DNA from 3 places in the Psychrobacillus sp. FSL K6-1464 genome. Region 1 is predicted to be linked to each of the others. Evidence: riboswitches for the same ligand, from Rfam matches in the RefSeq annotation. Region 1 holds a riboswitch; each other region holds the start of a gene.
The links. Region 1 has a riboswitch for cobalamin ahead of MKX39_RS02945 (ABC transporter substrate-binding protein). Riboswitches for the same ligand answer to the same signal wherever they lie in the genome.
Positions count from the first base shown of each region.

Region 2: another riboswitch for cobalamin. It lies ahead of MKX39_RS01080 (ribonucleoside-diphosphate reductase subunit alpha); the one in region 1 lies ahead of MKX39_RS02945 (ABC transporter substrate-binding protein).
Region 3: another riboswitch for cobalamin. It lies ahead of MKX39_RS17285 (hypothetical protein); the one in region 1 lies ahead of MKX39_RS02945 (ABC transporter substrate-binding protein).

Region 1 covers NZ_JBBOOP010000001.1:592,049-594,323, reverse strand. The annotation lists gene MKX39_RS02950 (FecCD family ABC transporter permease) at 1-189, opposite strand, end outside; gene MKX39_RS02945 (ABC transporter substrate-binding protein) at 194-1,147, opposite strand; cobalamin riboswitch at 1,270-1,410, opposite strand; gene argS (arginine--tRNA ligase) at 1,859-2,275, opposite strand, start outside.
Region 2 covers NZ_JBBOOP010000001.1:205,431-207,705, reverse strand. The annotation lists gene MKX39_RS01080 (ribonucleoside-diphosphate reductase subunit alpha) at 1-1,080, opposite strand, end outside; cobalamin riboswitch at 1,274-1,451, opposite strand; gene MKX39_RS01075 (general stress protein) at 1,628-2,065, opposite strand.
Region 3 covers NZ_JBBOOP010000001.1:3,406,649-3,408,923, forward strand. The annotation lists gene MKX39_RS17280 (ABC transporter substrate-binding protein) at 1-857, opposite strand, end outside; gene MKX39_RS17285 (hypothetical protein) at 862-1,401, opposite strand; cobalamin riboswitch at 1,571-1,758, opposite strand; gene MKX39_RS17290 (VanZ family protein) at 1,852-2,275, shown strand, end outside.

The sequences.
Region 1 (2,275 bases):
CGCCAAAGATGCACCTACTAAACCAGCTAGTACCACTCGCGGCATACGAATCTTCCAAACGATATTGGTCGCTATCGCATCGGCCCCCGTATCCCATAACGTTTGGATCGGCACCTTCACAGAACCGACCGATACACCAAGCCAAATTGCTAACAAAAGCACAAAAATGGACATGATGTAACCGATCATTGATTTACTCACTAAAAGCCTCCGGATAGATTGCTTTCGCAACTTCTTCTAATCCTTCCACTAAACGTGGACCTTGTCTGCTCGTCGTGTCTTCATTTACTTGTATCACTGCATCATTTTGAATAGCAGTAACTGTATCAAATCCATCACGTTGTTTCACTTGTTCTACAATACCTTCTACGTAATCGTATGTGATAAGCATTACATCTGGGTTACGACTTACAATTTCTTCGGGATCAATTTTTACCCAACCTTCTTGATCCTCCATAATATTTGTAGCATTCAACATATTTAATATCTCTTGCATGAACGTTCCATTCCCTGTTGTATAAATTTCTGGAACATCCGAAGTCTCAACAAATACAGTTTTCTTCGATTCTACTTTTTGTACTTTTTGTTGGATATCTTCTACTTTTACTTTCATGTCTTCTACAATTTTTTGGGCTTCTTTAAGTTTCCCAGTAGCTCGACCCATTTCTTCAATAGTTGTATATGTTTCAGCAAAATCCTTAGCGTCACTCACCACATACACCAAAATATTCGAATCACGTAGTTGTTGCAGTCCAGCTTCCGCCATTCCTACAATCGATTCATGCGCAAACACAATGTCCGGATCTAACGAAAGGATTTTTTCCACATTGAACTCCATGCCACCGATTTTTTCTTTCTCTAATGCCTCTTCTGGATAGCTTTCAAAATCGTTTACCCCTATAATTTCCTCATTCAACCCAAGTGCAAATAAGATCTCTGTATTACTAGGAATCATGGAGATGATTTTCTCCGGAGCTGCCTCTAACGTAACTTCTTCTCCAACGGCATCCGTCAATGTCATTGGGAATTCTATATTTTCACTGGCCGACTGCTCCGTCTCAGTACTTTCTACCTTTTTCGTTTCTTCCTGTGCGCATCCAACTAATAAAAGTACCGCCATTACAGCGATTAACCATCGTTTTTTCATTTTACATTCCTCCTAATTTAGACAATAAAAAATCTCCCATCCTATGATGAGAGATAGATAGGTATAAACCTGCGCGAAGTCACAACGAGCCAGATTTACACCAAACCTATCCTCGTAGGTAACGGGTGCAAAGCATATAGGCAGGTTTTCTGACTCGTGATATGTTCTATCACTTACAGTGGCGGGACCGTGCTGGACTTTAACCAGCTTCCCTTTTAACTCCAGCAATCCATTGCGAGAGCACCTCTATGCATTAAATTATTCATATTGCTTTGCCTTCATTATACCTTATTTTGTATACCTGTCGACTTCGTTTTGAGGAAAGCGTTGTCTGACCTTTTTACTGGTGGATAGTGGGAGACTCTCTCTTACATGACGATGTTGCTCTCGTATAGATTGAAATCTCTCTCGTATAGATCATTAGCTCTCTCATATAGATGGGTCAATCTCGTATAGGACAGATACACTCTCGTGTAGGCTTCGATTACTCTCGTATAGATGCTCATCTCTCTCTTATAAGTGGTTACTTGCGTTCGATTGTTGTTTACTCACTCTCAGCCGACTTTTACTGGCGCTTAAGTTGGAAATACTACTTGCCGACGTGCCCTGTTTATTTGCTGTTGGAGGCTATGAGGATATTTTCTCCAAATTTACTCTCTTTATTCGAAGCAGAATTACAAAAACCCTCGACCGAAGTCGAGGGTTTGCTATTTACATTTGTTCCGGAGCAGATACACCTAGTAAACGTAAGGCATTTGCAATTGTTTCTCGCGCAGCAGTTACTAGTGCCAGACGAGCTTCTGTTTGAGGAAGATTATCCGCATTTAATACTTTGTCTGCGTTATAGAAGCTATGGAAAGTCGTTGCTAGTTCTTGGATATAGATTGCAATACGGTGAGGAGCACGAAGTTTTGCAGCATCTGCAACTATCTGTGGGAAGTCACCAATTTTTTTAAGTAAGTCTAATTCTTTTTCACTTTGCAATAATTCAAGTGAATCAGTCGACACTTTCATTCCTTGCGTTTCTGCTGAACGTAAAATCGAACAAATACGTGCGTGTGCATATTGCGCGTAGAATACTGGGTTTTCATTGGATTGAGAAACAGCTAAGTCTAAATCGAAATCCAT
Region 2 (2,275 bases), 390 kb from region 1:
ATAGCCTTTAAGCTGACGAACTTCATGAGGGTCAAATAAATGCCATTCCTCTCTAGCATCGACTTTCTCCATGAATAAATCGGGCAAACATACACCAGTAAAAATATCGTGCGCTCGTAGTCGTTCATCACCGTTATTTAAACGTAAATCTAAAAATGTAAATATATCTTTATGCCAAACATCTAAATACACAGCTACTGCCCCTTGGCGTTGCCCAAGCTGATCAACACTTACTGCTGTATTATTAAGTTGTTTAATCCAAGGAAGCACACCACTGGAAGCACCAACAAAACCTCTAATAGAAGATCCACGGCTACGCACTTTGCCCATATACACACCTATACCCCCGCCAAATTTGGATAGGGTTGCAACGTCCGTATTGCTATCGTAGATTCCTTGAAGGCTATCGTCTACCGTATCGATAAAGCAGCTAGAGAGCTGTCCATGAGGCTTACCTGCATTAGATAGTGTTGGTGTTGCTACTGTCATATATAGGTTGCTCATCGCCCAATAGGATTCTTTTACTTTCTCTAAACGATTTTCTTGCTCATCCTTCATCAGTGTCATTGCAATAATAAGCCAACGTTCCTGAGGCAGTTCGACTATTGTTTTATCAAAGTCCTTCGCTACATATCGATCTAATAGTGTTTTTAGACCGATATAAGTAAATAAATAATCTCTTTCCTGTACGAGGATTTCAGATAGCTGCTCTAGTTCTTGTAGTGAGTATGCTTGTTTAAGACGTTTATCGTAAATGCCTTTATCACTTAACAGTTGAACATTACTAGCAAACTTTGTGTACACTGCATCCACAGTTGTGTTTCTTCTCTCAGCTACTTGTTCATACACCTGCGCTAAATGAACTCTTGCTGCTACAAAGGTCCAGTACGTTTCTTGTTCATCTAGAAAACTTAATGCTTCTAGTGACATTGACTTCGACCAAGCAGCTATTGTACCTTCCGGGTGTTTTTGCATCCATCTTTCATGTGTTTTTATAAGAGGAGTAATTTTTTCCTCCCCAAATTCTTTTGTTAGATTATGTAGGACTTCTTGTTTCGTTGTGTTTGAGATGATTGTCATTTGAATTCCTCCTATTTTTTAAACGGTTACAGTTATGTGGCACTTCCCTCCAAACCACAAAACAAAAAAAGCGATGACACAGCCATCTTCGGCTGAGACATCGCTCAAAATTAAAAGTGTAGGATACAACAAGACATATCAATCATTCGAGATAGAGGCCTTCGCTCCCACCTCTCAACCCCCGAAGAAAGTGTTGCTTACCGATGAAAAGGCAGGTCTACTGGCTCGTGTTTCATCCTTCTGTTGTCCTTCCCACGATCACTCGCAGTGGCTATTCAACAGTCGTCCACACTTACAGTTGCGGGGACAGCTTCGGCATTTTACCGAATTCCCTTTTAAACCATAAAGGTACCTTTTCATCGTTAACATACTATATATTGTGTTTAGTTCATTTATATAATCTAACATATTGTGTTTAACTGAGCAACTCCTAATTCAAGCTGTCAATTCTCTAGGGGAACTAATACATCAAGTGATTCAGCGATTTTTAGCTAAAATCACTTGATATTATTTTTGCAAACATTACTTTTGACCACTCAATCGACCCTCACTCTTTAGGGTGAAGAAATACCAGGATTTTACCATCCTGTGCTTCATTCGAATAGAGTTCAGCTTCATTATCTGGAACTCCAATTTCCATAAGAGCATGTTTTAATCCTCCAGAACCAGAGTTGGCTCCTACTACTGCTCCGCCAATTGTTGTAATAATTGGACCTGCAGCCAACACAGCACCAAACCCTGGGATTAATATAGTGGATAACCCTGCTATCACCCCTGCTATTCCAATTGCTCCTCCAGTTACAGCTCCAACAATTGCTCCATCCTTTGTGGAGGGTTTTAATTCCTGTGCGATTTCAGATGTTTCATTTATATTTTTAGCAATAACTGAAATTTCTTCGGTTGTATAGCCCTTCGCTTTTAAATCTTCCACAACTTCAGCTGCTTGTTGTTCATTTTCGTATACGCCAACAATATGATTCTTCATTAAAAATTACCTCCTGATTGCTTTTCCTATGTATTCTTTACCCGATCTTTAGTTCTTCTAGACACCTTAAAGCTTCAATCCCTATATAATTTAAGTGAACACGTTCACAATCTTTTATTTCAACATAAATAACCAGTAGTAGGGACAATCATTATCCAATATTCATCCTTTTTCCTTAACAAATTCTTTCTTTTAAAGAGAGACGTGCTT
Region 3 (2,275 bases), 2.8 Mb from region 1:
TCTACTAAAAAGACTGAATCGTTTTGTACGGCTTGTATTTTGTCCCACCCTGCACGAGATTTAATCTCTCCAGGTGCATCATCTAAATAATTTGCAGTTGTTAAAATAATTTCTGGGTTTTTGACCGTAACATCTTCCTCTGACACACTGATCCAACCTTCTTGATCGCTAAATACATTGTCGACCGATGCTGCTGCTAAAATTTCTTGTTGGAATGTTTTACTACCAGTTGTATAAATATCTGGAGATGGGCTAATTTCATAATATACCTTTTTTAATGGAGTAGCAGATTTTACTCTTTCTTGAACTCCTTGAATAGTATCCTGAATAGAAGAAATAACTTCTTGCCCTTTTTCTTCAATGCCCATTACAGTAGCCAATTGCTCGATATCTTCGTATACATCTTCAAAAGAAGTTGCAGACTCAATTACAAAGACTTTTAATCCGGCATCTTCCAGAAGTTGCAATGCTTCTTCTTGGCCAATTGTATACGCTATTACTACATCTGGGTTCAGTTCTGTAATTCTTTCCGCATTAAATGCAACTGAATCCGATACTCGCTCTATTTCGAGTGCTTTTGCAGGATATGTATCATAATCTGTTGCTCCTACAATTTTATCTCCTACACCTAAAGCAAAAAGAATCTCTGTATTGCTCGGTTGAAGAGAAACAATCGTTTCGGGTACTTCTTCGAATGTAATTTCATTTCCTACATCATCAGTTACTGTGTATTCTTTTACTTCTTCTACTACTTCCTCTTGTTTTTCCACAGTTGTCTTCTCTTCCGCAGAACACCCTACAAGCAAGAATGAAAATAGCAGCACCGACAACCAATTAAATAAATAATTTTTCTTCATAGTATTATTCCTCCAGTTGTTTCTTTTTTCTCATTGGATATGATTTACTGACAAATTGAATTTCTTCCACTCCATGATGTTTGTTCACATAAACTGCCATCACAAACAACACATTTGCTAATAACTGTGCATAGTCAAACAAAATCTCAGGAATTTCTCTTTCTAACGAAACTTTATGAAGAGCTCTAACTGACTTTTTTGCTTCACTTCTACAAACATGTAATTCACAAGTCGCAGTCGTACCCTGTGGTAGTACAAATATATCTACTCTACCTTTTACTTCCTCTACATAGAAATCGTACATATCACTTAGAACTTGTAAATCGTCTTCTGAAATGGCTATCTTCCCTCGAACAGACCCGTTTAAATGGTAAGCCATTGGTGCCAAATACATCAGATCCTCATAAATCTTTGGTATATCCTTTGTTAAAGAAGCTGCTAATCCAATACGAGTAGTCAACGAATCTGTACGGATTTCAAAATCTACAGTAGAAGGTGTTTCACGCATAAACGGATAGCAAATATAGCGAATATCTTTTTTCATTACTTCTCCTCCTTTCCTTTTATTGGTGAATTTTCAAGCATATAATACTTTGTTAGTTAACAGCACAAAAAAAACGCCACCCAAATAAGGGCGGCGTGATACCTATTTAACGATAAAAAAACAGAAAAATAGAAACGTGCCGTACAATCCCTTAACTTCCGAAGAGTATCTATACGTTCAAGAAAAGGCTGGTCTCCTGGCTTATGCATCAATTTACTCTAAGAACCTTCCCATTGACTAGTCAACAGTGGTATTTTTCTTATTTCATCAGCATTTACAGTTGCGGAAACAGCTTCGGATTTTAACCGAATTCCCAAATTAAGCTAACAAGTTAGCACCTTTTCCCTGCGAAAATTATTCACTTACTATTAGTTTATCATAGCCAACTCCCTAGCAGGCACAATAATTTTCATGCATGTAAACTCACCAGTTTTGTGCTAATGTCAGTATATGAAAAAACTTATCCCGCTTTTAATATTACTTGTTATTGTATTTTTGGCATCAGGGCAGCCAGCTGAACAGCAATCTATGCAGGATGTCTTAAAAGCATGGCTTCCTAACAAACCATTAGAATCTTTTCTTCGTATTTTTGAAGTTCCATACTGGGGCATTCTCGTTTCTGTGGAAGAGCGTGGCTACTATGCTTTTGTAGAATTTTTGATAAGAAAAGGTACCCATTTTGTTTATTTTGGAATCATTGCTTTAGCCATTTATATTGCGTTACCTCCATTTAAGTATCTTAAAATTACAACAGTTGTGATCACTATGCTTCTTGCTGTTGCCGATGAATTTCGACAATCGTTTACAAGTGGTCGTACAGCTTCTCTTCAAGATGTCTTGTTGGATACAACTGGGGCTATTACTGCGCTATTAT